Regions from separate parts of the Rhizobium acidisoli genome, predicted to be linked through region 2. Evidence: predicted binding sites of a transcription regulator. Region 2 holds the regulator's gene; each other region holds the start of a gene.
The links. Region 2 encodes PhoB, which activates phosphate uptake and scavenging genes when phosphate is short. Its sites were predicted from a motif close to TGTCATNNANCTGTCAT; they were not measured.
Positions count from the first base shown of each region.

Region 1: a site for PhoB is predicted at 2,331-2,347, ahead of CO657_RS28110 (Orn/Lys/Arg family decarboxylase). Genes of this name have one in related genera too.
Region 3: a site for PhoB is predicted at 4,248-4,264, ahead of phnF (phosphonate metabolism transcriptional regulator PhnF). Genes of this name have one in related genera too.
Region 4: a site for PhoB is predicted at 6,295-6,311, ahead of CO657_RS14785 (DUF1045 domain-containing protein). Genes of this name have one in related genera too.

Region 1 is NZ_CP035000.1:517,726-525,331, reverse strand. Features, by position in the region: gene CO657_RS28110 (Orn/Lys/Arg family decarboxylase) at 1-2,286, opposite strand, end outside; gene CO657_RS28105 (alpha-mannosidase) at 2,570-5,596, shown strand; gene CO657_RS28100 (methyl-accepting chemotaxis protein) at 5,988-7,606, shown strand, end outside.
Region 2 is NZ_CP034998.1:169,637-177,242, reverse strand. Features, by position in the region: gene apaG (Co2+/Mg2+ efflux protein ApaG) at 1-209, shown strand, start outside; gene CO657_RS00900 (hypothetical protein) at 556-1,140, opposite strand; gene CO657_RS00895 (Hsp33 family molecular chaperone) at 1,262-2,254, opposite strand; gene argF (ornithine carbamoyltransferase) at 2,342-3,256, opposite strand; gene CO657_RS00885 (aspartate aminotransferase family protein) at 3,293-4,492, opposite strand; gene CO657_RS00880 (GcrA family cell cycle regulator) at 4,918-5,451, shown strand; gene phoB (phosphate regulon transcriptional regulator PhoB) at 5,730-6,413, opposite strand; gene phoU (phosphate signaling complex protein PhoU) at 6,548-7,261, opposite strand; gene pstB (phosphate ABC transporter ATP-binding protein PstB) at 7,306-7,606, opposite strand, start outside.
Region 3 is NZ_CP034998.1:4,372,420-4,380,025, forward strand. Features, by position in the region: gene phnL (phosphonate C-P lyase system protein PhnL) at 1-310, opposite strand, end outside; gene phnK (phosphonate C-P lyase system protein PhnK) at 337-1,113, opposite strand; gene CO657_RS21250 (alpha-D-ribose 1-methylphosphonate 5-phosphate C-P-lyase PhnJ) at 1,110-1,985, opposite strand; gene CO657_RS21255 (carbon-phosphorus lyase complex subunit) at 1,982-3,088, opposite strand; gene phnH (phosphonate C-P lyase system protein PhnH) at 3,093-3,701, opposite strand; gene phnG (phosphonate C-P lyase system protein PhnG) at 3,701-4,177, opposite strand; gene phnF (phosphonate metabolism transcriptional regulator PhnF) at 4,291-5,028, shown strand; gene CO657_RS21275 (2,3-bisphosphoglycerate-dependent phosphoglycerate mutase) at 5,195-5,830, opposite strand; gene dapB (4-hydroxy-tetrahydrodipicolinate reductase) at 5,852-6,676, opposite strand; gene CO657_RS21285 (ABC transporter ATP-binding protein) at 6,692-7,606, opposite strand, start outside.
Region 4 is NZ_CP034998.1:2,983,796-2,991,401, forward strand. Features, by position in the region: gene CO657_RS14745 (OB-fold-containig protein) at 1-232, shown strand, start outside; gene CO657_RS14750 (flotillin family protein) at 229-1,992, shown strand; gene CO657_RS14755 (metallophosphoesterase family protein) at 2,015-2,755, opposite strand; gene uraH (hydroxyisourate hydrolase) at 2,758-3,114, opposite strand; gene CO657_RS14765 (ureidoglycolate lyase) at 3,111-3,611, opposite strand; gene CO657_RS14770 (HepT-like ribonuclease domain-containing protein) at 3,616-3,978, opposite strand; gene uraD (2-oxo-4-hydroxy-4-carboxy-5-ureidoimidazoline decarboxylase) at 3,975-4,475, opposite strand; gene puuE (allantoinase PuuE) at 4,475-5,398, opposite strand; gene CO657_RS14785 (DUF1045 domain-containing protein) at 5,512-6,219, opposite strand; gene CO657_RS14790 (NAD(P)/FAD-dependent oxidoreductase) at 6,334-7,512, opposite strand; gene mnmC2 (tRNA (5-methylaminomethyl-2-thiouridine)(34)-methyltransferase MnmC2) at 7,511-7,606, shown strand, end outside.

The sequences.
Region 1 (7,606 bases), on a different replicon from region 2:
TTCCACCTCAAAGCCGGGGAAGGTGTTGAAGCAGGTCTCAAACATCTTGAGATAGTCGATCATGGGCTTTGCCCTTTCCGTCAACCGCTCGCCCGGCACGATGGTGGCGATACCCGGAGGATAGACCACGAACGGCGTTGTTGCGATGCGGCCGACAATAGCGTCTATCGGCAGATACTCCACATCGTTGCGCACCAGGCAACGTGCGGCATCATGGGGTGAGAGCGCGATCGGCGGCAGGTGGTCGGCGGAAAACTGCATCGTCTGGAGCGCGCTGACATCGGCTTGACGGAAGAAGCTGTGCATTTCTCTGCAGAGATCGCGCAGCCGCACTCCCGAATAGCGGGCCGGCCGGCGACGATAGAATTCCGGGATTGCCTCTTCCAGCAGCGCATTGTCGTCATGGAGCTTTTTGAAGGCAACCAAGCCGCTGATCAAGGTACCGGCTTTGCTGGCCTCCACGCCGGGGGTGAGGAGGAACAGCAGCGAATTGAGGTCGTTCTTTTCCGCAACGATCCGGTTTTCACGCAGATATTGCGCCACCACGGGTGCCGGAATTCCATGCTCGGTGTATTTTCCGCTTACCCGGTCGAAGCCGGGAGTAAGCAGTGTGAGCTTGTTCGGATCGGTCATCGCAAAGCCCGGCTCCATGGCGGGAAATCCGTGCCATGCCGCCCCCGGTGTCAGGTGCCAGAAGGCTGGATTGGTGGCGAGCTGGTCGGTGGCAATGCTCTCCCACGGCACGTCGTGCACCGCGCCGGGGCCGGACACGTCCGGGATCACGACCCGATCCGGCACGAACGGTTCGAAGAACCAGCGACGCTCGGGGCGGTGTTCCTTTTCCTCGAATTCGCGGTGCACGGCACGGATCTTCTTGCGCAGCTCGATGCCGAGGCGGATCGTGTCGTCCCACAGCACTTCGCCCGAGCGGCCCTTCATCATCTGCGCTCCCACGTCGAGCGAAGCAAACAGTGGATAGAAGGGCGACGTCGAGGCGTGCTGCATGAAGCTTTCATTGAATCGCCGGTGCTCCACTCGGCGTTTTTGGCCGGTGATATGCCGGTCTTTCATGTGGATCTGGGAGGCCTGTGAGAAGCTTGCGAGCTGCTTATGGGTGGATTGCGTGGCGATGATGCCCGGCGCGTCGGGGCCGAGATCGGCAAGGCCCATGGCAAAACGCCCGGCATAGAGCGGATGAAATTTCATGAAGCCCGCCCAGGCCTCGTCGAAGAGAATGTAGTCGCACAAATGTCCGATACGCTTGAGGATCATCTCGGCGTTGTGAATGGTGCCGTCGTAGGTGCACTGTTCCGCCACCGCGACGCGGAACGGGCGTGGCTTCCTGTAGGCCTCGGGGTCTTTCACCAGCGGATGGGTGCGGATGCGTTCCCGCAGGGCTTCCTCGTCCATGGCCCCGAAATCGATGGGACCGATCAGCCCATAAGCGTTGCGGGTGGTCGGCAGGTAAACCGGAATTCCTCCGGAGATCATCAAAGCGCCGTGATGAGCGGCCTTGTGGTTGTTGCGGTCGAACAGCACGAGATCGCCGTCGGTGACGAGCGCGGAAAGCGCGACCTTGTTAGAGGTGGAGGTGCCGTTGAGGACGAAATAGGTCTTCTCTGCGCCGAAAATCTTGGCGGCTTCCTTCTGTGCAGCCAGCGCAGGTCCCTCGTGGGTCAGCAGGTCGCCGAGATCAAGCACGGAATTGTCGAGATCGTCTCGGAATACCGCTTCGCCAAGATGCTCCATGAATACCCGGCCGATGGGGCTCCGGCTGTAAAAGATGCCACCATTGTGCCCGGGGCAGGTCCAGAGGTGGTTGCCCTCCTCGGCATAATCGACCAGCGCGCCGAAAAACGGCGTCTTCAGCGTCTCTGCATATTGCTTTAGTCGGCTGATAAGGCTCTTGGCGATGAAGGCGGGAGTTTCTTCGGAAAGGAAGACATAGCCGTCGATGAAATCGAGCACCTCAACCGGCACATCCTCGAAGCGTTTACGACGGATCAGCAGGATGATCGGAAACTCGAGACCGCGCCGGCGCATCAGGTTGATGAGAGAGGCCGTCTTCCCCTCGAGCCCCTTTTTACCCCAGTCAACCAGCATGCAGCCGATTGCGGCGTCCGTCTGCACGGCGATCTCGGCATCTTCGAGATTGCGCGCGCGCACCACCTCAAAGCCGGAGCGTTCGATCTCCTCGACGATCTGGCGGTAGCGGGCACCCTCCAGATCCTCGTTGTCAAAGGTCGGCGTTGCGAACAGAAAATTGAAACGTCTGAAATAGTCCATCTGTGTACCCGCTCCTGATTTGGCACGAGGTGTCGACGTATTTCATGACATGCTTGTGACAGAGTATAGGGTGTCCGAAACCCATGCATCGGACATCGCCACGCTCGTGCCCGTTGCAATTGATTTTTTGCAGGCTTGACGCCAAATCAAAGTTACTTAATCTAAGCGCCGGCTGGACCCGCTGGGAGGAGGGGCCGGCATTTGCGATCTCTGTCGCATCATCTTCATCTCCCGAAGCCATGATTCCGGATCGCGCGCCGCCGATTTTTCAACAGGATAAGCCATGCCTCTGACCACTGCCCAACGCCTCGACCGCCTGAAAGTCCGTATCGCCGAGCTGGCGCATTGGCGGGACCGGCAGAGTAGCCCGATCGACGGCTGGACGTTCGAGGGCGAACCGATCGCCCATCATCAGGATTGGCCGCATCGCCAGGGCGTCGTGCATTTTGCCGTCACTGCCGAGGCGCCGGCGAACTGGCCGCTCGAAGATATCCGCCTGCAGCTCGATCTCGGCGGTGAAAGCCTGATCACGCTGACCTATCCCGGCGGCGGGACGGAGACGTTCGGTCTCGATCCCTATCACCAGGAATTCCCGGTCACAGGTCGCCGCTTCAAGATTGCGACGGAAAGCGTTGCGCGCTTTCCGTTCGGCGAGCCGAACCGGGCGCCGCGGCTGAATAAGGCCCGGTTTATCTGGCTCGATCGTCCTGCTCATCAGCTGCATCTTCTCCTGAAGCAGGTCACCGAGGCGATCGGCATACTTGGTGAACATGAAGTCGTGCCGCATCTGGTCGATGCCGCCGAACAGGCCTTGCGCAGCCTCGACTGGCCGTCGGATACGGCCGCTTACATCTCCCGCACCGCCGATGCAGTGATGCAGCAGAAGATCTGGGAACTGCCGGAGCTTGCGGCAAATCCGGCAGGCCTGAGTGATGAACAGAGCGCCTCGGCAGCCTCTGCTTTCGAGGTTTTGACGGCGCGGTTGAAGGAACTGCAGAAGCGCTTCCCCCCGAATGGCGAATTGCTGCTGACCGGTCATGCCCATATCGACCTTGCCTGGCTTTGGCCCTATCGCGAGACGCGGCGGAAGATGCGGCGTACCTTCAATACGGCGCTGTCGCTGATGGAGCTCTCCGACGATTTCCGCTTTAACCAGTCGACCGCCCATTATTACGCGCAGATGGAAGAGGAAGACCCGGAGCTTCTCGAACGCATCAAGGAGAAGGTCGCGGAAGGAAAGTGGGAAACGGTCGGCGGCATGTGGGTCGAGCCCGATACCAATATGCCCACAGGCGAAAGCCTTGTCCGCCAGGTTCTCTACGGCCAGCGTTATTTCGAAAAGACCTTCGGCACGCGCCATACGGTGTGCTGGCTGCCTGATTGCTTCGGTTTCTCCGGTGCGCTGCCGCAGATCCTCAGACAGGGCGGCATAGACAGCTTCTTCACGATCAAGGTCAACTGGAGCGAGACCAACCACATCCCTTCCGATCTCTTCTGGTGGAAGGGCCTCGACGGCAGCCAGGTGCTGACCCACACTTTCGACAATCCGATGCAGGGATATAACGGCTTCGTGCAGGCCGATTGTTATGTGCCGACATGGAAGAATTTCCGCGGCAAGGTCCAGCACGATACTTCGCTTCTGGCGGTCGGCTATGGCGACGGCGGCGGCGGCGTGACGCCCGAAATGGTAGAACGCGAAGTGCAGCTGCGCGATTTCCCCGCCATCCCGCAGGCGCGCTGGGGCACCGTCAAAAGCTTCTATGAGAAGGCCCATCGCACCGCGGGGGAAAAGAACCTCCCGGTCTGGGACGGCGAAATCTACCTCGAACTGCACCGCGCGACGCTGACGAGCCAAAGCGGCGTCAAGCGCAAGCATCGCCAGGCCGAACGGGCGCTGATTACCGCCGAAACGCTCGCTTCGCTCGCCCATATGCTGGGTGCCGACAAGCCGAAAAGCCTCGAAGCGGATTGGCGCGTGGTGCTGAAGAACGAGTTCCACGACATCCTGCCGGGATCGAGCATCCGCGAGGTCTATCAGGATGCGGAGCAGGAACTCGGCGGCGTCATCGACAATGCAAAGTCCGAGCAGGCAAAGGCCTTGCAGGCGCTCTCGGCCCATCTGCCGAAGGGTGGGGTCGGCGATGCGCTCGTCGTCGTCAATCCCTCGCTTGCGCCGCGGCCGGTGAGCGCCACGCTTGCCGACGGCACGGTCATCTCGGCCGGCGATATCGTCGCTCCTCTGTCCGTCGCGGTCTTCGATCGGCAGGCGCTGCAGCCGGCGGGCGGGCTTAAGGCCAGCACCGATCGCCTCGAAAACGACTACCTCGCCGTCATCATCGGCAAGGACGGGGCGGTTGCGAGCATCATCCACAAGGCGACGGGCCGCGAAGCGGTCGATGGTTCGGCCAACCAGCTCTGGGTCTATCCGGCCGACAAGCCGCGCAATTGGGACGCCTGGGATATCGATGCGGATTATGCCGAAAAGGCCGTCCGTCTCGAGGCGCCGGAGAGTATTTCGCTCGTCGAAAGCGGCCCGCACCGCGCGGCAATCCGCGTCATCCATCGCTACCGGAATTCGAGCGTCACCCAGACTTATATCCTGACCGCCAATGCGAAGCGGCTCGATATCGAAACGACGATCGACTGGCATGACCGCCGCACCCTGTTGCGCGCCCTGAACCCGGTCGATGTCCGGTCGCGCAAGGCTACGTTCGAATGCGCCTTCGGCCTTGTCGAGCGGGCGACACACACGAACACCTCCTGGGAACAGGCGATGTTCGAGGCGGTCGCCCATCGTTTCGTCGATATCAGCGAGCCGGGTTTCGGTGTCGCACTGCTCAACAATGCCAAGTATGGTCACAGCGCCCGCGGCAACGTGATCGGCATGAGCCTGGTGCGCGGGCCGATCTATCCGGATCCGCTGGCCGACGAAGGCGAGCAGAGCTTCACCTATGCGCTGATGCCGCATGACGGCGCCTGGCACGAGGGCGGCGTGCTCGACGAGGCGCTCGATCTCAACCAGCCGCTCGTCGCAGTGGAAGCCAAGGGCCTCTCCGCCGGCACGTTCGCGCCGCTTGCGGTCACCGGCACCCCCGTCGCCTTTTCCGGCCTGAAACCGGCGGAAGAGGGCGACGGCCTCATCCTGCGTCTCTACGAACCCGCTGGCCGGCGCGGCCGCCTCTCCCTTGCCCTGCCGTCCGCATGGAGGGCCTCGCCGCCGCTCAATATTCTCGAAGAGCCGATGGAACGGAAAGGTCCCGCCGACATCATGCCGTTTGAGATCCGGACCTGGAAGCTGCAGAAGGCCTGACGCTTTCGTCTGACAAAGGGCTCATCGCTTTGATGTAGCGGAGTGATCCGCTGCTCTTGCAGCCGAAGCCGAAGCCGACCGGCGGGTGATTCGCCCAGTTGCCGTGATGACCCGACCCAGCCCCTGCAATCGGGGCTGGTTTTTTGTCGTATCCAATTCCGGCGCTTGCTATCCCAATCGCGCATGCAAGTTTCAGGCTCGGCGAAAGTTGAACTTTTTATTAGATCTTTATCGAACCTTAGTTAGCCAAGCCGTGGCGATTTTCCCTTCGAGAGCGAAGGGCTTCGAAAAGACCGGGCGCACAGGCGGCGGTCGCATGAAGTCGATCACCCATTCCGAGGGACAGCAGGGGATATGAGGACTCCTGTTGCCGCGAAGCAGGACCTGACACATGCCCGCAAGCATCTTTTCGCGCATCAGCACCAAACTGGCCATTCTTTCCGGCATCGGCATTTTCCTAGTGGCGGTTATGCTCATCACCGTCTGGCAGGGTGGCCAGCATGTCTACGAAAGCGCGAAATATCAGGAAGATCAGCTTATCGTTTCCCGCGATCTGGTCGATGCCAAGGCTTCCTGGCGCGGCATGCAGGTCGGCGTGCGCGATCTGCGCCTCGCCACGTCCGCGGACGACATTGCCAAGGCTGCCGATTACATCGCCGCTCGCCATCACTCGGTTATCAAATACCTGGACGAGGCCATGGACGGACTGCGGTTGCCGGTCAACCGGGACCGTATCGTGAAGCTCAAAACGCTGGCCGAGAGCCTTTTCGCCGCAACGGGCGAGATGGTCGAAATTGCCAAGACAAAGGCCGCCCTCAAAGCCGGCGACACGTCACTCGACGCAAAGCAGAAGGACGTTCAGGCAAAGCTGCTGACCGTCTCGGATGAGGCAGCCAAGCTGATCGATGAAGGGGTGGACTCAGCAAAGGCGATGGCGGCAAAGGCTGGGGAAGAGGCGAATGCCGCCGCCGTTCTGGTTCTCTTTCTCAATCTCGGCATCGGCCTGCTGACGATCGCAACGCTGATCGGCGCCGCCGTGTTCGGCGCCCGGGTGATCGCAGGGCCGATCGGGCGGCTCACCACCAACATGAACGATCTGGCCCACGGCAATCATGACATCAATATCCCCTTCGCCGGCCGGCGCGACGAAATCGGCCAGATGGCCCGTGCCGTCGAGGTCTTCAAGCAGAATGGCATCAGGATACGGGAACTGGACGCTGCCGGCGCAGACAAGCGGACGAAGGTCATTGAAATGCAGAAGAACGTCGACGCGGTCATCACGGCCGCGGGCACCGGCGACTTCTCACGGCGCGCTGCCGCCGAATACGGCTACGAGGACTTGAATGGTTTCGCCGGGGGCGTCAACTCCCTGGTTGCATCGGTCGATCGCGGCATCGCCGAGACATGCCGGGTGATTGCAGCACTCGCCGAAGGTGATTTGACCGAAAACATGAGGGGCGAGTTCCAGGGCGCCTTCGGAGAACTCAAGCAAAATGTCGACGCAACCATGACCAATCTGCGCTCCGTTCTCGGCGAGGTGCGGGCGGCCGTCGACATTATCAACGGCGGCGCCGGCGAGATGAGGATCGCCTCCGGAAATCTGTCGCAGCGCACCGAACAGCAGGCGGCCTCGCTGGAGGAAACCTCTTCCGCCTTGGAAGAGATTACCGTCGCGGTGAAGCACTCGACCGAGCGTGCCTCGGAAGCCAGCCATATGGTCGACGAGGCGAAGAGAAGCACCGGCCAGTCGAGCGCCGTGGTCAGCCAAGCCGTTTCGGCCATGGGACGGATCGAGCAGGCGTCAGGCGAAATCGGCAAGATCATCTCTGTCATCGACGAGATTGCCTTCCAGACAAATCTTCTGGCGCTCAATGCCGGCGTCGAGGCGGCGCGGGCCGGTGAGGCCGGCAAGGGCTTTGCCGTCGTGGCGCAGGAGGTGCGCGAACTGGCACAGCGCTCGGCCAATGCCGCCAAGGACATCAAGGTGCTGATCAACCGTTCCAGCGACGA
Region 2 (7,606 bases):
ACGAGGTGACCGGCCCCGGCGTCGTCGGCGAACAGCCGCGGCTCAGCCCCGGCGACACCTACGAATATTCCTCCGGCTGCCCGCTCGACACGCCCTCCGGCCTGATGTTCGGCCATTACCAGATGGAAACGGATGAAGGCGAGATGTTCGATGTCGACATCCCCGCCTTCTCGCTGGATTCACCGGGGCTGCTGCGCGTGCTTAATTAGCGCTTCGTCAGTGCGAACACGAACGCCGTGCTTGCCGCATGGATCCTCGGGTCAAGCCCTGGGATGACGGAGGGTGGGGAGAACGACCGGCAAGAGGCGAGAGGCCGAAAGCAAATTCATCAAAAGTGTGCAGCGGTTTTGTTGGAAGGGGGAGTGCTCTACATGCTTTTCGCGCAAAATCGTTTGCGCATTTTGCTGGAATTCCGAGACGTCCCGCCTCTTGCCGCTCGTTTCTCCCTACCCTCCGTCGTCCTCGGGCTTGACCCGAGGACCCATGCGGCAAGTACTGCGCGTGGATGCAATACCCCCGGCCGTGGATCCTCGGGCTTGACCAGTCAACAATCGACTAAAGGTCAAACGGATCCGAGGCCTGGGTACCCGGATTGGCTTCGAACGGGTCTTTTGATTGTGGTGGCGCTGGCTTTTGCGCAACGGCAGCGTTGACCGCCTTTTGGCAGGCGAGCAGCTCATCCGTTGCCTTCACGGAATTTTTCAAACTGAGGGCGACGATCTCTTTTCCGTTAAAGCTGGCGCGAAAACTCAGTTTACGCGCGAACTCCTCAACCAAACCGGCATCCTTGAAATCGATCCATAATGATTTGAGGCCATCAATATCCAGACCGGTCGCCTGGGCCGTCCATTTCGAGCGGTCCAAAGAGAGTTCGACGGGATATTGCTTGCCGCTTTCCAAGGATTTCCAGTTTGAATTTCCGAGCAGAATGTAAAAAGGGCTTTCCTTCTTTGTGTAATTGAAGCCAAGACGGAAAATGGTGCCGTCATCAAAGGACGTCAACACGAAGCAGCCATTGCCTAAGGTCGGGTCGAGAGCCACGCTCCAGCCGCCGACCTCTTTCCATTTGATGGTCTCGTCAGCCAAGGCAATTCCCGGTGCCGCAGCGATGCATGCGAGTACAAAATACAAAAGACGCATTGAGGCCCCATCCCCAAAGAACCAGCTGAGATAATAGGTGCACAGTGACTACCAAAAGTCGAGTCACCGTGCTGCATCATCGCTAATCTTTTGTATTTGTTCTGTGCCTGCTCAACCCAGCCTATTCGGCCGGCTGAAGTTCGGCCGGCTCGAAGCGGTAGGTGGTCGAGCAGAATTCGCAGGTGACTGCGATTTCGCCATCTTCCTGGCTGGCCTCGATCTCCTCGGCGGTGAAGCCTTTCAGCACGCCCTTGATCTTGTCGCGCGAACAGCTGCAGCGGTCGAAGACCGCCCGCGGTTCGTAGACGCGGACGCCGCGCTCGTGGAACAGGCGAAACAGCAGCCGCTCGGTGCCAACCAGCGGGTCGGTCAATTCATCGGCGTCGATGGTCTCCACAAGCGACCGGGCTTCGGTCCAGGCGTCGTCCTCGCCATGCGGGCGGCCGCCGGTGTCGCCGTCGCCGCCGTGGAGATCGGGCTGGCGCATGCGCTCCGGCGCCTCAGGCAGGAACTGGGCGACAAGGCCGCCTGCCCGCCAGCGATGGCGCGGTTTGCCGGCATCGTCGCGGTCGAAGAGTTCGGCGGCGGCCAGCCGCACGCGCGTCGGGATCTGCTCAGATTGGCGGAAATAGACGCCGGCGATGTCCTCAAGCGAGGTGCCGTCGAGTTCGACGATGCCCTGGTAGGGCTGGCCGAACTTGCCCTGATCGATGGTGAAGGCAAGCACGCCCCGGCCGAGCAGCTGCTCGGGCTCGGTTTCGCCTGCGGCGATCGCCTTATTGAGCAGCGCCTGATCGAAACGGGCATAGGCACGCACATTTTCCGGCGTCGAAAAATCGGCGACGAGAAGATCGACCGGGCCATCGCCCTTGGTCTGCACGGTGAACTTGCCGTCGAATTTCAGCGAGGTGCCGAGCAGCACCGTCAGCACCACGACTTCGGCAAGCAGCCGGGCAACGGGTGCGGGGTAATGATGGCGCTCGAGGATCGCGTCGAGCATCGGGCCGAGCTGGACGGCGCGGCCGCGCACATCCAGACCCTCCACCTGGAAAGGGACGACATGGTCATCGCCGGCGAAATCGAACTGGCCGAGGGCGGCTGCAGCTTCTGCCATGGATTCACTCCTAGTTTTCAAGCGAAAGGACAGTGTGCCCTTCGCTCGCGCGGCCGCGCGTTTTCACACGCGGCGTCCGATTATGGTTCAGATCGCGCCCAGGCACCAAGCAAGAATCGACTTCTGCGCATGAAGACGGTTTTCCGCCTCATCGAAGACCACGGATTGCGGGCCGTCGATCACCTCGTCCGTCACTTCCTCGCCGCGATGCGCAGGTAGGCAATGCATGAACAATGCATCGCTGCCGGCCTTGGCCATCAAGGCCGCGTTGACCTGATAAGGCTGGAAGACGTTGTGACCCCGGGCCCGATGTTCCTGATTCATGGAGACCCAGGTATCGGTCACCACGCAATCGACGCCGTCGACCGCACGGTCGGCATCATGGCAGAGCATGATTTCGGCGCCCTCATTGCGGGCCCAGTTCAGATAGTGATCCTTGGGCTCCGAGCCAAGGGGCACGGCCATGTTCATGCGATAGCCGAAGCGCGCCGCCCCTTCGACCAGCGAATGCAGCACATTGTTGCCGTCGCCGGTCCAGGCGATGGTCTTGCCCTTGATCGGGCCGCGATGCTCTTCGAAGGTCATGATATCGGCCATGATCTGGCAGGGATGGGTGTCATCCGTCAGCGCATTGATCACCGGCACGGTCGCATGTTCGGCAAGCTCCTTCAGCCTGGAATGCTCGGTGGTGCGGATCATGATCGCATCGACATAACGCGACAGCACCTTGGCGGTGTCGCCGATCGTCTCGGCGCGGCCGAGCTGCATCTCGGTGCCGGACAGGAACAGCGTTTCGCCGCCGAGCTGGCGCATGCCGACATCGAAGGAGACGCGGGTGCGGGTCGACGGCTTTTCGAAGATCATCGCCAGCATCTTGCCGGCGAGCGGCTTGTCGCCCTTGCCGGCCTTGAAGGCCTGTTTGCGGGCGAGCGCATCGTTCATGATGGTTCTGAGGTCGGCTGAGGTGACCGCCGAAAGGTCGAGGAAATGTTTAGGAGCCATGTTCTTACCTGTCGTGCGCCCGCGGGCGCAATCCTTTCAAGCCGTCTTCTTGACCTTGGAGGCGCGGATGCTCTCGGCGGCGCGCTCGATGCGGGCAAGGCCCTCGCGGGCTTCCTCGGCGGTGACGACGAGGGGCGGAAGAAGGCGGATGACGTTGTCGCCGGCGGGCACGCCAAGCAGATGCGCGGCGCGGATCGCCTGCAGCAGTTCGGCTGAAGGAACGGCCGCCTTGACGCCGAGCAGCAGCCCCTCGCCTCTGATATCCTCGATCACATCGGGATAGCGGTCCTTCAGCGAAGCCAGTCCCTGACGGAAGACGAGCGCTACGTCGCGGACCTGCTGGAGGAAGCCATCGGCGAGGATGATGTCGAGCACGGCACTGCCGACGGCCATGGCGAGCGGATTGCCGCCATAGGTCGAGCCGTGCGTGCCGGCCTTCATGCCGGAGGCGGCCTCAGACGTGGCAAGGCAGGCGCCGAGCGGGAAACCGCCGCCGATGCCCTTGGCGACAGCCATGATATCCGGCGTGATGCCCGACCATTCATGGGCAAAAAGCTTGCCGGTGCGGCCGACGCCGGTCTGAACCTCGTCGAGGATCAGCAGCAGGCCGTTTTCGTCGCAGATCTGGCGCAGCGCCTTCATGAACTCAGGCGTGGCCGGGCGCACGCCGCCCTCGCCCTGCACCGGCTCGATGAGGATTGCCGCCGTCGCGTCGGTGATGGCGGCACGCACCGCGTCGATGTCGCCAAAGGCCACCTGATCGAAGCCCGGCGCCTTGGGGCCGAAACCTTCGAGATATTTCTCCTGGCCGCCGGCGGCGATGGTCGCCAGCGTCCGGCCATGGAAGGCGCCTTCGAAGGTGATGATATGGAAGCGTTCGGGATGACCCTTGGAAAACTGGTAGCGGCGCGCCGTCTTGATCGCGCATTCGAGCGCCTCGGCGCCCGAATTGGTGAAGAACACCTTGTCGGCGAAAGTCGCCTCCGTCAGCCGCTTGGCCAGGCGCTCCTGGCCGGGGATCTCATAGATATTGGAGAGGTGCCAGACCTTGTCGGCCTGTTCCTTCAGCGCGCCAACTACATGCGGGTTGCTATGGCCGACCGAGGTGACGGCGACGCCGGCGCCGAAATCGAGATATCGCTCGCCGCCTTCGGTGATCAGCCATACGCCCTCGCCTCGCTCGAACCGCAGCGGGGCACGAGAATAGGTGTCATAAAGCGGCGCGGCTTCAGCCATGGCGCGGGTCTCCCGATCAGCGTTGTCAAACACAGGACTCCGGCTAAGAAAACCAGGCCTGAAAAATCAAAAATGCCGCCTTGCGGCGGCCAGCGGTACTATTTCCTTTTCGCGCTGCAATGTCAACAAAACTGCGCCCTTAGCGCATGCAGCAAGCTTGTACAGCGGTGTTTTCGACCTTCAACAGGCAATATTGCAGAAATGCCACGCAGCGGCAGCAAGTTGGGGAAAACTCCGAATTCGATTCATCCGGATTCATGCGACTCTTGTCACGGAGTCAGGCTCACACTAGGTTAAAGTTCAATTACTAGACTGCATGCGGCGGAACTAGTCACCAAAATTGATCAAGCGTTTCTTGTTTCGGAGGCTTCCGGGACAACGGTGAGGGATTCTGCCATCACCAACGCAAAAGGTGGAGACAGGGCATGAACTGGACAGACGAGCGGGTCGAGAAACTCAAGAAGCTCTGGGCCGAAGGACTGAGCGCCAGCCAGATCGCGGCGCAACTTGGCGGTGTCAGCAGAAACGCTGTGATCGGCAAGGTTCACCGGCTGAGCCTTCCCGGCCGCGCCAAGGCCGGCGGCACGGCCGCCACGGCGCGCACGCCGAAACGCACGACATCGGCGCCGCGCGCGCCGAACTTCGCCTCTCGGATCACCACCCGCACCGTTACCCGCCAGCAGGGCGCGACGATGCTGAAGGAAGAGATCGAGATCGAAACGGTCGAGGAAATGGAATACGTGCCGAAGGGCAACGTGGTCGTGCCGATCTCGCGCCGCCTCGGCCTGACGGAACTGACCGAACGCACCTGCAAGTGGCCGGTCGGCGATCCGCTGAAGGACGACTTCCATTTCTGCGGCTGCGAATCCCCCGACAATTCGCCCTATTGCGGCTATCACCAGAAACTCGCCTACCAGCCGGTCAACGAACGCCGCCGGGCGGCAGCCCGGGCAAGCTGAGCGGGTAAGACATTGTCGACATGCGAAAACGGGCTGCAAGGCCCGTTTTTTTGTGTGAGTGTGTTGGGTGTGGCTGCCCCTCATCCGCCTGCCGGCACCTTCTCCCCGCGCGCGGGGCGAAGGGGATATGCCGCAACCTCTCCGTCCCTCGCTGGTCGCTAGCAGGGCACGTACCCTCGCCTCGTTTACGGGGGTCCGAAGGACGGGTCGAGACGTGTGGCTCGACCCCGGTCGGTTAGGGTGAGGGGCGGAGCTTGCTCGACTTTGTCAGAAACCCCTCAGGCTTCCATCGAATAGCCCGCGCCGCGGACGGTGCGGATGACGTCCTGCATGTTGGAGAAGTTCAGCGCCTTGCGCAGGCGGCCGACATGGACGTCGACGGTGCGTTCGTCGACATAGATGTCGTGGCCCCAGACGCCGTCGAGCAGCTGCGAGCGGGAGAAGACCCGTCCGGGCGACGACATCAGGAATTCCAGCAGGCGGAATTCGGTCGGGCCGAGGCGGACTTCGCGGCTCTTGCGGTGGACGCGGTGGGTTTCGCGGTCGAGTTCGATATCGCCGCATTTCAGCACGGTCGACAGCACCTCGGGGCGGGCACGGCGCAGCATCGCCTTGACGCGGGCGACGAGTTCCGGGGTCGAGAAGGGCTTGACGACGTAATCGTCGGCCCCCGTCGAAAGCCCACGGACGCGCTCGCTCTCTTCGCCGCGCGCCGTCAGCATGATGATCGGCAGGCGCTCAGTTTCCGGCCGCATGCGCAGGCGCCGGCAGAGTTCGATGCCGGAGACGCCGGGCAGCATCCAGTCGAGGATGAGAAGGTCGGGCGTGCGCTCCTGAAGCCTGATTTCGGCCTCGTCGCCACGAAGGATGGTATCGACCTCGAAGCCCTCAGCTTCGAGATTGTAGCGAAGAAGCACGCTCAGGGCTTCTTCGTCTTCAACAACTGCAACTCTCGGGATCATGCGTGTCGGTCTCCTCGCGCATGATCCTTAAACCGGGGGTGATTTAAGCAATGCATCCTGCGCAAAATCAGAAAAATGGCTGCGACCTCTTTGCGCGCCCCACATGGGCGCGCACGCAATAGGCTGGTGCGCGGTTATTCCGTGACCGCGCCGACGGTGTTGGCGCTGTCGTCCTTCGGACGGTCGCCTTCCGGCTGCGCGCCGGTTGCCATGTAATAGATCGTCTCGGCGATGTTGGTGGCGTGGTCGCCGATGCGCTCGATGTTCTTGGCGCAGAAGAGCAGATGCGTGCAGCTGGTGATGTTGCGCGGATCTTCCATCATGTAGGTCAGGAGCTCGCGGAACAGCGAGGTGTACATCGCGTCGATCTCGTTGTCGCGCTCGCGGATCGCACTCGCCTTGTCGGCGGCGCGTGTCGTGTAGACGTCGAGCACTTCCTTGAGCTGGACGAGCGCCAGCTCGGACAGATGCTCGAGGCCGCGGGCGAGCTTGCGGGGCACTCCGGTGCTCTGCACGGCGATGACGCGCTTGGCGGTGTTCTTGCCAAGGTCGCCGACGCGTTCGAGATCGGCGGCGATGCGGATCGAACCCATGATCTCACGCAGGTCCGCGGCCATCGGCTGGCGGCGGGCGATGGTGACGATCGCCTTGTCGCCGATCTCGCGCTCGGCGTGATCGAGGATCACGTCGTCGGAAATGACCTTCTGGGCGAGCGCAGTATCGCCGTTGACCAGCGCCCGGACGGATTCGGCGACCATCTGCTCGGCCAGGCCGCCCATTTCGGAAATCCGCCTGGACAGAAACTTCAGATCATCATCATAGGCAGAATAAATATGTGTCGATGCCATGGGGCTTTATCCTCGAATAACGGGAAGGCTCGGTGTCGCCAAAATCAGCCGAAGCGACCCATGATGTAGTCCTGGGTGCGCGGATCGTCGGGATTGGTGAACATCTTGTCGGTGTCGTTCTCCTCGACGAGATTGCCGAGGTGGAACATGGCGGTGCGCTGCGAGACGCGCGCGGCCTGCTGCATGGAGTGGGTGACGATGACGATCGTGTAGTTCTCGCGCAGCTCGTGGATCAGTTCCTCGACCTTGGCGGTGGCGATCGGGTCGAGCGCCGAGCAGGGCTCGTCCATCAGAATGACTTCGGGGCTGACGGCGACGGCACGGGCAATGCAGAGGCGCTGCTGC
Region 3 (7,606 bases), 370 kb from region 2:
TGCGCAGGAACTGGCTGACATAGCCGAGCGTGTTGCGCCGCACGTTGAGCACGGTGCGCGGATCGGCTGAGGCCAGATCGACGATGCGCCCATCGTGGCGGATGAGGATCTGGCCGGTATCAACGGCATAATTGCCGTAGATCATCTTGAGCAGCGAGCTCTTTCCGATGCCCGAGGGGCCGCCGAGCACGACGCACTCGCCTGAGGCGACCGAGAACGCGACATCGGAGACAACAGGCAGCCTGATGCCGTCGCGCAGGTGCATGGTGAAGCTCTTCGAGACTTCGGAAACGACGAGGGGCGTTGCCATGATTTGTTCTTCCTTGGTTTGGGACCTCAGACCTGCAGGATCGAGGAGACGAGCAGCTGCGTATAGGGTTCGCGCGGATCGTCGAGCACGCGGTCGGTGAGCCCGTGTTCGATGACGTAGCCGTCCTTCATCACCATCATCCGGTGCGAGAGCAGGCGGGCGACGGCAAGATCGTGGGTGACGATAATGGCCGAGAGGCCGAGATTGTTGACAAGGCCGCGCACCAGATCGAGCAGGCGCGCCTGCACCGAAACGTCGAGGCCGCCTGTGGGTTCGTCCATGAAGACGAGGCGCGGGCCGGTGACGAGATTGCGGGCGATCTGCAGGCGCTGGCGCATGCCGCCGGAAAAGGCGCGCGGCTGGTCGTCGATGCGGTCGGCGTCGATCTCGACGCGTTCAAGCCAGTCGATCGCCGAGGCGCGGATCTTGCCGTAGTGCCGGTCGCCAATCGCCATCAGCCGTTCGCCGACATTGGCGCCGGCCGATACCGTCATGCGCAGGCCGTCGGCCGGGTTCTGGTGCACGAAGCCCCAGTCCGTGCGCATCAGGAAGCGCCGCTCGGCCTCGTTCATGCGGTAGAGATCGCGGTAGCTGCCGTCGCGCATGTGATATTCGACGCTGCCGGTACTCGGCAGCAGCCGGGTGGAGAGGCAGTTGAGCAGGGTCGTTTTGCCGGAGCCGGATTCCCCGACGATGGCGAGCACTTCGCCGGGCCAGAGCTCGAAGGAGACGTCGCGGCAGCCGATGCGGTTGCCGTAGAATTTGGAAACGTCATGGACTTTGAGAAGCGGGATATCGCTCATTCTGCAGCCTCCCGGGCCAGCATCTCGCCGGCATGCCCCTGCGCGCGGCGGTCTCCGCAATGATCGGTGTCTGAGCAGACGAACATGCGCCCGCCCTTGTCGTCGAGAACCACTTCGTCGAGATAGACATCTTCAGCGCTGCAAAGGGCGCAGGGCTTGTCGAAGCGCTGGATATCGAAGGGATAATCCTCGAAATCCAGGCTGACGACGTCGGTATAGGGCGGAACCGCATAGATGCGTTTCTCGCGTCCGGCGCCGAAGAGCTGCAGCGCATCCGACATGTGCATCTTCGGATTGTCGAATTTCGGCGTCGGCGACGGGTCCATGACATAGCGGCCGTGGACCTTCACCGGATAGGCGTAGGTCCGCGAGATGCGGCCGTTATGGGCGATGTCCTCGTAGAGCTTCACATGCATGAGCCCGTATTCTTCGAGCGCATGCATCTTGCGGGTTTCGGTCTCGCGCGGTTCGAGGAAACGCAGCGGTTCGGGGATAGGCACCTGGTAGACGAGCACCTGGCCGGCCTTGAGCTTTTCCTCCGGAATACGGTGACGCGTCTGGATGATCGTCGCGTCGCTGGTATGGGTCGTTACCGCGACATTGGCGACCTTCTGGAAGAAGGCGCGGATGGAAACGGCGTTGGTCGTGTCGTCGGCGCCCTGGTCGATGACCTTGAGCACGTCATCAGGCCCGATGATCGAGGCCGTCACCTGCACGCCGCCGGTGCCCCAGCCGTAGGGCATCGGCATTTCGCGCGAGGCGAAGGGCACCTGGTAGCCCGGAATGGCGATCGCCTTCAGGATGGCGCGGCGGATCATCCGCTTGGTCTGTTCGTCGAGATAGGCGAAGTTGTAGCTGGCGAGATCGGTCATTCGGCGGCTTCCTTCATGTCTTCGCCGCCGTTGCGGCCGGCTTCGAATTCGCGGCGCATGCGGCGGACGAGATCGAGTTCGGCCTGGAAGTCCACATAATGCGGAAGCTTCAGGTGCTCGACGAAGCCTGTCGCCTGGACGTTGTCGGAATGGGAAATGACGAATTCCTCGTCCTGTGCCGGCGCGGTTATATCCTCGCCAAGCTCTTCGGCGCGAAGCGCCCGATCAACAAGCGACATCGCCATCGCCTTGCGCTCGCTCTGGCCGAAGACCAAGCCGTAGCCGCGGGTGAATTGCGGCGGCGCCTTGGCCGAACCCTTGAACTGGTTGACCATCTGGCATTCGGTGATCTGGATGACACCGAGCGAGACGGCAAAACCAAGTTCCGGCACGTCGAATTCCACCTCGACCTCGCCGATGCGGATTTCACCGGTGAAGGGGTGGTTGCGGCCATAGCCGCGCTGGGTGGAATAACCGAGCGCCAGCAGGAAGCCCTCGTCGCCGCGGGCAAGCGCCTGCAGGCGCAGGTCGCGCGTCATCGGGAATTCCATCGGCTCGCGGGTCAGGTCGCCGATCTCATGATCTTCGGGCATGTCGCCATCGGCCTCGATCAGGCCTTCCTCGCCGAGGATTTCGGAGACGCGCATGACGCGGCCGGTTTCGGCTGGACGCAGCGCGGGCTCCTCGATCGCCTCGTCCTGAAGCAGCGAGGGATCGAGCAGGCGGTGGGTATAGTCGAAGGTGGGGCCGAGAAGCTGGCCGCCCGGCAGATCCTTGTAGGTCGCCGAGATGCGGCGTTCGATCGTCATATCAGCCGTGTCGAGCGGCCTCGAATAGCCGAAACGCGGCAGCGTCGTGCGATAGGCGCGCAGCAGGAAGATCGCCTCGATCATATCGCCGCGCGACTGGCGAACGGCGAGTGCTGCGAGCGTGCGGTCGAAAAGCGAAGCCTCGGCCATGACCCGGTCGACGGCGAGCGCCAGCTGCGCCACGATCTGGTCAATGCCGATTGCCGGCAGCGAACGGTCGCCGCGGCGGCGGTCGGCGAGCAGGCGGTGGGCATTGGCGATGGCGGCCTCGCCACCCTTGACGGCAACATACATGAGCTCAGATCTCCGTTGCTGTGATCTTGGTGGTGCGCGGCAGGCAGAGAAAACGTGTCGCCGATGTCAGCACGATGTCGATGCCGCGCGGGAAGAGCGCGCGGTTCTCGGTCCAGAGCCGCAGGAAGGTCTCCGGCAGGCCGACAGGCGCGACTTCCGCCACGCTCTGGATGCCGGGACCCATCAGCGCCAGCCTGCGCCCACCTTCGAGTGCGGAAAGTTCGATGACGAGCGTCGTCGAGCGGTCGGGATATTCCTGCGTGCCCGAGGCGAAGAGGCTGAACGGGCAAAGCGGGATGCCGGCTTCCGTGAACGCAAAGCGTGCCTCGGCCTTCTCAGTGGTCAAAGGCGCGCCGGTGTGGAAGCCGAGCCATTCCGGCACCGCCGATTTCGCCAGCCCCTGGGAAAGCCAGACTGATGTGTCGTGGTCGCAAAGCGTCAACGCGATCGTGCCGGCGGCGATGCCGAGTGGCAGAGGCGGCGCGATATCGGGCTGAACGGTCTGGATCGTGCCGGGGCGGGCCATGCCGTCCATCAGCATCTTGAAGACACTTTGGGCATCGAAGACCGGGTCGGCAAAGCCGCCGGTCAAGGCTTCTGTCTTCAGGCCCATCAGTTGTCTCCCCTGACCATGGTGAAGAAGTCGACGCGGGTGGCCGCCGTCTCGTCCGCCTTGCGGCGTTCGGCTGTGGCGATCCGTTCGGCGATCGGCAAGAGCAATGCCTGTTCGACGAAATCCTGCGTCGCTTCATCCTGCCAGAGCGCATCGAAGATCGCCGCCAGCCGAGCCTTCTCGCGATCGGTGCCGAGCGCCTGGGCATGGCCGATCGAGCCGGAGTCGAGCCGGACCGTGGCCCGGGTCACCGTCACTTCGCCGAGGTTGAAGGGCGCGCCGCCGCCGCCGATGCGGCCGCGGACCATCACCAGCCCGGTCTCGGGTCCGCGCACCGGATGCGCCGCGGGCTTTTCCGGCAAAGCATCCCAGACCGCCGAGAGTTCGCTGCGTTCCGCGCGCGCCAGCAGATCGGCGGCGCGTTTGCGCCCGGATGCCGTCTGTGACGCAGCGTCTGTCCTGTCCGCTAATATCATTGTCGCTTTCCCTAAAATGTCTATTGATATAGACAACCATACAAGCTATGTTTAGTCCTAAATCGGTGTCGTGACAAGCGTGTGACATCGGGCGCGGGAAATGGCGGGAACGAATGGCAGGTTTGAAGCAGGTGCAAAGGCAGACCGGTGTGGCGCTCTGGCGTCAGATCGCTGACCGGATTCGCGAGACGATCGGCAACGGTACCTATGACGAAACCGGAATGGTGCCGCCGGAAACGGTCCTGGCGCTGCAATTCGGCGTCAACCGACATACGGTGCGCAGCGCTTTGGCGGCCCTGGCGCAGGAAGGCATCGTCCGTGCGGTACAAGGTCGCGGCACGCTGATCGAGCGCAAGGAGCGGCTGAATTTTCCGATCACCCGGCGCACCCGCTTCACTTCAGGCATCGGCGACCAGGCGCGCGAAATGCGCAGCCTTCTGCTCGATGAGGTGCAGGAGGAAGCCAGCGCCGAGGTCGCCCGCTGGCTGGGTCTGAAGCAGGGGGAGCAGGTGATCCGGCTGGAAACATTGCGCCAGGCAGACAAGCGGCCGGTTTCAAAGGCGACGAGCTGGTTTCCCGCCGCACGCTTCGCCGGGATCGGCGAGGCCTATCGCAAGCGCGAATCGATCACCAAGGCCTTCGCCGATCTTGGCCTGTCGGATTATGTCCGTGCGACGACCGAAGTGACGGCCGCCCATGCGAACACGGCGGATCTCGCCGATCTGGAACTGACCCCCGGCGCGATCCTTCTGATCGCCAAGGCGATGAACACCGATCTCGACGGTGTGCCGGTGCAATATTCGATCAGCCGGTTTGCGGCCGACCGGGTGCAGTTCACCATCGAGAACTAAAGCATGTCGCGCAAAAGTGTGCAGCGGTTTTGCCAGGCAAAGCGCGAAGCGCTTTTGCCGCAACGACATGCGTAAAACAAAGAGCTAAAGCGCGTCGCATAAATCAAGTTGACGCGACGCGCTTTGAGAACAGCCTTCCCTGTCGGAACAGGGAAGGCGATTGCATTCAGTGTGCGCCGGACATGTCGCCGAGCACTTCCTTCGAGGCGACGGTGGAATCCGCCTTCAGCTTGTAGACCATCGGCACGCCGGTCGCGAGATTGAGGGCGAGCACGCCTTCCTTGGTCAGCTTGTCGAGTACCATGACCAGCGAGCGCAGCGAATTGCCGTGTGCGGCAACCAGCACCTTCTCGCCGCGCAGCACCCGCGGCAGGATTTCGGTCAGGTAATAGGGCCAGACGCGGGCGCCTGTGTCGCGCAGGCTTTCGCCGCCGGGCGGCGGGACGTCATAGGAGCGGCGCCAGATATGCACCTGTTCCTCGCCCCATTTGGCGCGGGCGTCGTCCTTGTTGAGGCCGGAGAGATCGCCATAGTCGCGCTCGTTCAGCGCCTGGTCGCGGATCGTCGGCAGATCGGGCTGGCCGACCTTGTCGAGGATGAGCTTCAGCGTGTGCTGCGCGCGCACCAGCACCGAGGTATAGGCGACGTCGAATTTGATTCCGTATTCGGCCAGTGCCTTACCGCCGGCATTGGCTTCCTCGATGCCGAGCGCCGTCAGATCGGGATCCTTCCAGCCGGTGAAGAGATTCTTCAGGTTCCAGTCACTCTGGCCGTGGCGAACGAGGACGAGGGTACCGCTCATGAATATGCCTCCGAGATGTCGTTATTGAGGGGAAAGCCCGAGCACGTCGAGCATGGAATAGAGACCCGGCTTCTTGTCGCGCGCCCAGAGCGCTGCCTTGATGGCGCCGCGCGCAAAGATCGACCGGTCGGCGGCGCTGTGCGACAGGGTGACGATCTCGCCTTCGCCGGCGAAAAGCACCGAATGCTCGCCGATGACGGAGCCGCCGCGCAGCGTCGCAAAACCGATCGTGCCCGCCTCGCGGGCGCCGGTATGGCCGTCGCGCACCCGGACCGATTTCGAGGCGAGATCGATATTGCGGCCCTTGGCCGCCGCTTCGCCGAGCAGAAGCGCGGTGCCGGAAGGGGCGTCGACTTTGTGCTTGTGGTGCATTTCCAGGACTTCGATATCCCAATCAACAGGATCGAGCGCCCGCGCTGCCTGCTCGGTCAGCACGCTGAGCAGATTGACCCCGAGGCTCATATTGCCGGACTTGACGATACGGGCATGGCGGGCTGCCGCGGCGATCCTGGCGTCGTCTTCGGCCGAACAGCCTGTGGTGCCGACGACATGAACGATGCGGGCCTGCGCGGCCAGGCCCGAGAATTCCGCTGTTGCGGCCGGCGAGGTGAAGTCGAGCACGCCTTCGGCATGCAGAAAGGCATTGAGCGGATCGTCGCCGATGATGATGCCGCTCGGGCCGAGACCGGCAATCTCGCCGGCATCCTTGCCGATAAAGGGCGAGCCGGTGCGCTCGACCGCCGCATGCAGCGTCGCGCCCTCGATGGAATGGATGAGCCGGATCAGTGTCTGCCCCATGCGCCCGGCTGCGCCAACCACCACCAGTTTCATCGCAGCATCGCTCATGTCAGTCTCACCAGGTCAGTTTGAATCGGAGGCCGAAGGCCTCTGCAGATTGTTGAGGCGAGCGTAAAGACCGTCGCTGACCTTCGCAAGCGTCTCGTGATTGCCTTCCTCGACGACGCGGCCTTGCTGCATGACGACGATCTTGTCGGCGCGAACCACGGTCGAAAGCCGGTGAGCGATGACGACGACGGTGCGCCCGGTCATTGCCTCGTCGAGCGCCTTCTGCACGGCCGCTTCGGATTCGGTATCGAGCGCAGACGTCGCCTCGTCGAGCAGCAGGATCGGCGCATTGCGCACCAGCGCGCGCGCAATCGACAGCCGCTGGCGCTGACCGCCCGAAAGCGTCACGCCGTTTTCGCCGACCGGCGTGTCGTAACCCTGCGGCTGCGCTGAGATGAAGTCATGTGCATAGGCAAGCCGGGCCGCTTCTTCCACGTCGGCATCGCTCGCTTCCGGCCGGCCATAGCGGATATTGTCGCGGATCGTGCCCTCGAACAGGTAGGGCTGCTGCGAGACATAGGCGAGCTGATGGCGCAGCGATTTCTTGGTGATGTGGGCGATGTCCTGTCCGTCGATCAGGATCTCGCCCTCGCGCGGATCGTAAAAGCGCGGAATGAGGTTGATGACCGTGGATTTGCCGGCCCCCGAAGGACCGACCAGCGCCGTGGTCGCGCCGCCCTCGGCGATGAAGCTCACACCGCTCAGCACGCTCTCACTGCCGTAGCCGAAGGACACATTGCGGAATTCGATCCGGGCTTGCGTCACCGTCAGCGGCTGGGCATCCGGCAGGTCGCGCTGGCGCGGCTCCATGTCGAGCAATTCGTAGATCATCCGCGCATTGACGACGGCGCGCTCCATCTGCACCTGCAGGCGGGCAAGCCGGCGGGCGGGGTCATAGGCAAGCAGCAGCGCCGTGACGAAGGAGAAGAA
Region 4 (7,606 bases), 1.8 Mb from region 2:
CGCCGAAGTGTCCCTCGGCCCGCTCGATCAGGGACTGCCGGGACGCGTTCGCGTCAAGGACCAGCATGGAAACTGGCATGTGCTGAGAGCCAGGGCCGCCAAGGATCAGCAGCCTCTCGGGATCGGCACGCAGGTTCTCCTCGTCGATCGCAATGCAGATGTGTTTATCGCCATTCCCGCCCTGGTGGATCCCACCGGATCGGACAATCAATCTTTCACGGAGCAGTCATGATGTATGACATTCTTCTACCGGCCGGCATTGCAATCGTTCTGATCTTCGGCATCGGTTTTGTCCTCGCCTCCCTGTACACACGCTCCAGCCGTGACGAAGCCTATGTGCGCACCGGCCTCGGCGGCCAGAAAGTCGTGCTCGACGGCGGTTCGGTCGTCCTGCCGATCTTCCATTCCACGGCCAGGGTGAACCTGAAGACGCTGCGGCTGGAAGTCCGCCGCGGCGAAGGCGACGCGCTGATCACCAAGGACCGCATGCGCGTCGATATCGGCGCCGAGTTCTACGTCCGCGTCAAACCCGATGCCTCCTCGATTGCGCTTGCCGCCCAGACACTCGGCAACCGCACCAATGATGCCGAGGCGCTTCGTATCCTGATCGAAGCAAAATTCGTCGACGGCCTCCGCTCGGTGGCCGCGACGATGAATCTCGACGCGCTGCAGGAACAGCGCATGGACTTCGTCAAGGCCGTGCAGGAAGCCGTCGGCGCCGATCTTCAGTCAAACGGTCTCGAGCTCGAATCCGTGTCGCTGACGCGCCTTGACCAGACCGACATCAAGCACTTCAACGCCAACAACTTCTTCGATGCGCAAGGTCTTGCAGCATTGACCCGCATCACCGAGGGTCGCAAGAAGGAGCGAAACGAGATCGTTCGCGATACCGAAGTCGCCATCGCCCAGAAAGATCTGGAGGCCCGCCAGCAGTCGCTGACCATCGAGCGGACGAAGCGCGAGGCCGAACTCAGCCAGGAACGCGACATCGCCAACAAATCCGCGGCGACGCGCGCCGAAACCGCCCAGCAGGAGCAGGCGGCAAAACGCGCCGAGGAAGAAGCCCGCATTGCCTCCGAACAGGCGATCGCCGAACGCGAAGCAGCCGCCAAGCAGGCCCGCGAAAGCGCCAACATCGACGCGGCCCGCGCCGTCCAGCAACGCGAAACCGAAGCCAAGCGCGACCTTCAGATCGTCGCCCAGGAAAGCGCGATCGCCGTCGCCAATAAGAGCCGCGAGGAATCCGAGGCGAAGGCCACCGCCGAAGCCGCCCGAGCGCTGGCAATCGCGGCAGAGGAAAAGGTCGGCACGGCCAAGGCGATCGAGATTGCCGAGCGCGAAAAACAGATTGCCGTGATCGACGCGCGCAAGAAAGCCGAAACCGAAGCGACCGCCGTCACTGTCGGCGCCGAGGCCGAGAAGCAGGCGGCGATCGACCAGGCCGAAGCGATCAAGACGCTGGCGAACGCCGAAGCGGATGCGGCGATCATCAAGGCCAAGGGTGTTCTCGAAACCGGCAAGGCAGCGGCGGAAAGCGAGGCTTTGCTCAACGAAGCCCGCAACAAGCTCAGCCAGACCATCATCGAATTCGAGATCACCCGTGAGCGTATCCGCATCATTCCCGAGGCGCTTGCCGAGGCGGTCAAGCCGATCGAGAAGATCTCCGATATCAGGATCTTCGATACTGGCGGCATGCTCGGCCGCGGAAATGGCGGGAATGGCGACAGCGGCATCGGCCTTGGCGAGGGCCTGGCCGGCCAGCTCCTCTCCTATCAGGCCAACAAGCCGATCCTCGACAGATTGCTGAAGGAGGCCGGCTTCGAAGGCGACAATGCCATCTCGTCTCTCCTTGGAAATCTCGATGGCGCAAAACCGGCAAAGGCGGTTGCGGCTCCGGTAAAGCCGGCAATACCCGCAGCACCTCCGGCAACGCCGGCACCGGCCGCAGCCACGGCAAAGCCGATCGCCCCGTCGGCGCCGACGAAGGATTGATCGAAGGGCTGGCGGGTCTGGGCTATCTCACCCAACCCGCCGCCAATGCACTCGCCCAGTCGGCACGGCCCCTTTCGGCGGCCAGTGCCGACATCGCCATATGGTCGTAGGCGACGGATCGAAACTGCCATATCCATCCGGCCGCCGTCTTTTCCAGAATAGCGTAACTCGCCAGCGGATGGCCGGCTTCGACCTTGTGGCAGTAGGGCAGCACGTCGTCATAGGCGGGGCAGCCGACGCTGCCGGGATTGACGATCAGCCGGCCGTCGGAAAGGCGGATGGCGCGGGGAATGTGGCTGTGGCCGCAGAGGATCAGCGGCAGGTCGATGCCGTCGGCCAGCGCCTCGATCGCTTCGATCGGCTTCAGAAAGACGAATCCATCAGGCGAGACCGATTCCAGCCAATAGAGATTGTCGTCCTTCGGCGTCGCATGGCAGAGATAGGCCTCGCCGCGATAGACGGTATCGAACGGCAGGCTGCGCAGCCAGTCGAGGTGGGATGGCGTCAATTGCCGATAGGCCGCAGCATCCGAGCGATGCATCGTGGCCGGGTCCTGTTCGATCAGATAGCGGTCGTGATTGCCGCGGACCGAGGTCAGGCCGAGCGGCATCAGCAGATCCGCGGTCCGGCCGGCCTCCAGCGGGCCGCTGAAGAAATCGCCGAGATTGACGATTTCCTCGATGCCTTCAGCGCGAATATCCGCAAGCACCGCCTCGAGCGCCAGATGGTTGCCGTGGATGTCGGCGATTGCGGCAAAACGCATCCCTAACTGCCTCGATAGGTGGAATAACCATAGGGCGAGATCAGCAGCGGCACATGGTAATGCGCCGTGATATCGGCAATGCCGAAGCGGATCGGCACGAGATCGAGGAAGGCCGGGTGCGGCAGAGGCGTGCCGCAGGCCCTTAGGTAATCGCCGGCGTGGAAGACCAGCTCATAGGTGCCGGCCCGGAAATTTTCGCCGGCAAGGATGGGGCCACCGTCGACCCGGCCGTCAGCATTGGTCTCGACCGTCTTCAGATGTCTGCGCATCTCGCCGTCGAGCTGGAAAAGATCGACCCTTAGCCGTTCGGCCGGCTTGCCAAGGGCGGTATCGAGAACATGTGTGGTCAGACCGGTCATGGGGCTGGCTCTTTGATGATGTAGGGGGTTTCGAAGAAGAATTCCTCCAGATTGTTGCCTGGCCCGTCGCGGTCGACGACCAGGAAATCGGAGACCTCACCAAGCGCCATCAGCGGATGATGCCAGACGTTGCGGCGGTAGTTCACGCCCTGGTCCCCACGTGCCAGAAACACCTGCGGCCTGCCCGGGCGTCCGCTCTCATCCTCGGAGACGACGACGAGAAAAGCACGCCCGGAAACCGGCGAGAAACTCTGGCTGCCGAAAGGGTGGCGCTCCATCATATCGACATCATAGGGGAAGCTGCGCGGCTGGCCGCGAAAGAGATTGATGATGACGCGCGCGCCCTCGCCCGCCGCCTCCGCTGCGGCGAGCGCATGAAACCGTTCGGTCGTGCCGCCATTGATGAGCCGCATCGAGGCCGGATCGGCTTCGATGACCTCGCCGAAAGCAGCGAAGGCGGCGCCGGTGAGCGGGCGAATGTCGAGAAATTCGGGCATCGCCTCACTCACCTTGGGCATGCCAGTTACGGACGGCATCGATCTCACGAAGAAGCTCCGGCAGCGTCCGATAGGTCGCCTCCCAGATGTCGGAGGGATCGAGATCGAAGACATCGTCGAGGATGCGATTGCCCGTGCCGCAGATCTTCGTCCACGGCAGGCCGGGATGCTCGGTGGCAAATTCCGGATGCGTCACCAGCAGACGGGATGCCGCGGCACCGATGGTGAAGTGGCAGAAGGCCACGGCCTTGAACGTGAGCTGGTCCTCGGCGAAAGCCGCCTCATCCATTCCGCCGATGAAGGACAGCGCTTCGGATGCTGCCTTTTGCATGTCATTGAGATAGTCGATGGCACGCCCCTCCTTCATTGCGCCTCCGGCAGCATCGAGGTCAGACGCAGCAGCGCGATCTTTTCGACCTGCGCAGTCGCGGTCGCAAATTCTTCGTCCCGGCCGTTGCCGATCCGTGTTTCAAAAGCTTCCAGAATATCCTCCTTGCCGAGTCCTTTGACGGCGATGATGAAGGGAAAGCCATATTTTTCGACATAGGCCGAATTGAGTTCGGTGAAGCGGGCGTGCTCGGCAGGGCTCAGCCGGTCGAGACCGGCGCCGGACTGCTCCTTGCGGCTGTCCTCGGTGAGTTCGCCGGATATGGCAAGACGCCCGGCAAGGTCGGGGTGGGCTCGGAGCACGCCGAGACGTTCCTCCCGGCTTGCCGCGCGGAAGGCCGCCGCAAGCGCAACATGCACACCTGATGCCGTCAGCGGTTCGGTCACGCTGCCGGCATCATAGGCACGCTCGGCGATGAAAGGCGAATGTTCGAAGACGCCGCCGAAGCGGGAAACGAAATCCTCGCGCGACAGCATCAGATCGCGTCCGGCTGATGATGCTTGTGCCAGTGCTCGGCAATCTCGATGCGGCGCGGAATCCAGACTTTGTCGTGCTTCAGAACATATTCGATGAAGCGCTTCAGTGCCGCCGCCCGGCCGGGGCGCCCGACGAGACGGCAATGCAGGCCGACCGACATCATCTTCGGGCTGCCCGCCTTGCCTTCCTCATAGAGCGTATCGAAGGCATCCTTGAGGTAGGTGAAGAACTGATCGCCGGTATTGAAACCCTGCGGCGTCGCAAAACGCATGTCGTTGGTTTCGAGCGTATAGGGAATGATGAGGAAAGGTTTCCCGTCGATGCCCTTGACCCAGAAAGGCAGGTCGTCGGCATAAGAATCGGAGGAATAGAGAAAGCCCCCCTCCTCCTGCACCAGCCGCAGCGTATTGTCCGAGGGTTTGCCCTGATACATGCCGTAGGGTCGCTCGCCGGTCAGTTCAGTGTGCAGGCGCACGGCTTCGAGAATATGCTTGCGCTCCAGATCTTCCGGAAAATCCTTATATTCCAGCCAGCGGTAACCGTGGCTGGCGATCTCCCAGCCGGCTTCCTTCATCGCCGCGACGGCCTCTGGGTTGCGCGCCATCGCCAGCGTCACGCCGTAGACGGTCGCCTGCACCTTGAGATCGGTGAACATCCGCCAAAGGCGCCAGAAACCCGCGCGCGAACCATATTCATAGATCGATTCCATATTGAGATTGCGCTGCCCCGGCCAGGCGGCCGCGCCGACGATCTCCGACAGCAGGTTTTCGGACGCCGGATCGCCGTCGAGGATCGAGCTTTCGCCGCCCTCCTCGTAATTGATGACGAACTGAACGGCGACGCGTGCCTCTTCAGGCCATTTCGGATCAGGCGTTTGACGCCCGTAGCCGACGAGATTGCGCGGATAAGTCTCGGATACCATCAAATCACCTTCTGAAAAGACGAAGAACGGTAGCATCCGCAGCCGGAATGTCGAGACGGAAACTGCGCAGCGGATTTTTATCCTTTCTACGCAATATGTTAGCTTATCTCATGTCAGGCGATCTTGCGCGCGCTGACCTTGCCCATCGGGTGCAGAGAATGAACCCGGAAAGGACCGCCGGTGCCCTCTTCGATCATCAGCGCCACATTCGAAACCACGACCGGGTCGCAGAGCACGGGCTCGAAAATCGTCCGCAGCGCCGGCTCGATGCGCGGCATGTCGATCGCATTGACCGGGCCCGTCACCGGCATATGGAAGCGGAACTCTTCCATCACGTAGGGATTGCCCCAGCGATGCAGGTTGGCGAACTGCGCCGCCGACAGCCCGTCCGGATCGCTGCGTTCGATGTCGGCTTCGCTCAGCGGCGCGCGGAAACGGTCGAATTCCTGCACGATCGCCGAAGCGAGATATTGGATCTGCTCGCAGGGAACACTCGGCAGCAGACTGTAGAAATTGCCGAGCCGGGCGACTTCGAGACGCGGAATCTGGAAGGGTAGGACAGTCCCGGAAAAACGCATGAGGTCGCGCAGGAGTTGCGATTCGGGCAGCTCCGGACACAGGTGGAACGGCGCCTTCAAAAGGCCGTGAAAACCATAGCGCCGCGGCACCGCCGTGTGGAAGGCAATCTCATGGATGCCGAGGCCGCGAACGGCCGGAGGCTCCAGCATCTCACCTGAAAACACGTTTCGGCCAAGCCAATGGGCGGCCATGAGCGATAGCGGGTCGCTCGCCGGAGGCGTGAAGCAAATGGCATAGCGCATGCGATTTCCTCCATCGGGAAAAGGAGCGCCGGTGATTTCAGGCGCTGTCGATGCGCAAGCAGATAGGTGATTTGCATGACAGAATAACGAAACGAAGCGGCGCCGAATTCACGTTTAACGTGAAGCGGCTGCGATATGGCCTGATATCCCGAAGCTTTCCGGCAGCAAAAATCCGCAGTCTGTATCGCCTGCAATACATATCGCCGCCTCCGCCAGCCGGTGCGCGAGGCCGAAACTGACCTTGAAGCCGCCGGTCAGCGCGATCAGGCGCGGGTGATCGGGATGGCGGCCGATCATCGGATCGCGGTCGATCGCCTTGGGGCGAAGCCCGGCCCAGCGTTCGACAACAGGCGCATCGCCAAGGATCGGCGCGATCTCCCGCGCCGTTTCGATCAATGCGTCGAGCTGGGCATCGGTCGAAGCGGGATCGTCGAAACGGTTTTCGCTGGTGCTGCCGATCGCCGCATGGCCGCCCTCATGCGCGACGATATAGAGCCCGTCGAGGAAGATCGTCGGCAGCCCCGGGTCGATCTCGGCTTTCAACAGCGCCGCCTGTCCCTTGACCGGCTGGCCAAGCGGCTGTTTCAGTCCCGGCGTCAGTCCCTGCAGCACCGGAAAGGACTGATGGCCGGCAGCCAGGATGCAGCGATTGAAAGCAATATTCTCGCCGCCTATGGCGGCCGTGCCGCGATCCGGATCAAGGCCGGCAACCGTTGCATGCTCGAGAATGCGCACATGTTTTGCCCGCCGCAGCAAGGCGACGAGGGCCGCAATCAGCGAGCGGGGCGCAACGCGGGCGGCGAGCGTGTCATGCACGAAACCGCTCTCGCCGGCAGAGGCCTCGATCCAGCCGCCGACCGGCGGGCCGTCGAGCACATGCCAGTGGAAGCGGCGCTCGCCAGCCTGCCAATGGCGTTCGGCGTCCTCACAATGGCGGCGGGCGATCTTTTCGAGATGCGGCTTCGGCAGCGGGATCAGCCGTCCCGAACGCCGATAGCCGGCCGAAAGCCCGGTCGCCGCTTCGAGCGTGGCGATCTCGGCTTCGAGCGACACCAGCGCATCGAACTGGAATTGCTTCTTCTCGGACCACCGATCCGGCATATGCGGCATCAGCGCGCCGAGCAGGCCGCCGCTTGCGCCTGCGCCCAACCTGCCGGCGTCGGCGATGACCGTGCCGATGCCGCGACGCTCGGCATGGACGGCCGCCCAGAGCCCCATGATGCCGCCGCCGACGATCAACAATTGGCAGGACGATTGACCTGAGACCGGCCGAGGATTATCGGCTTTTTCCATGACAGACGTGAACCCCGATCAGATTGGCGCGGGCGCGCCGCAGCCGCTCGAATGGCGCGACGGCGATATGCCTTATTCCACTGCCTTTGGCGAT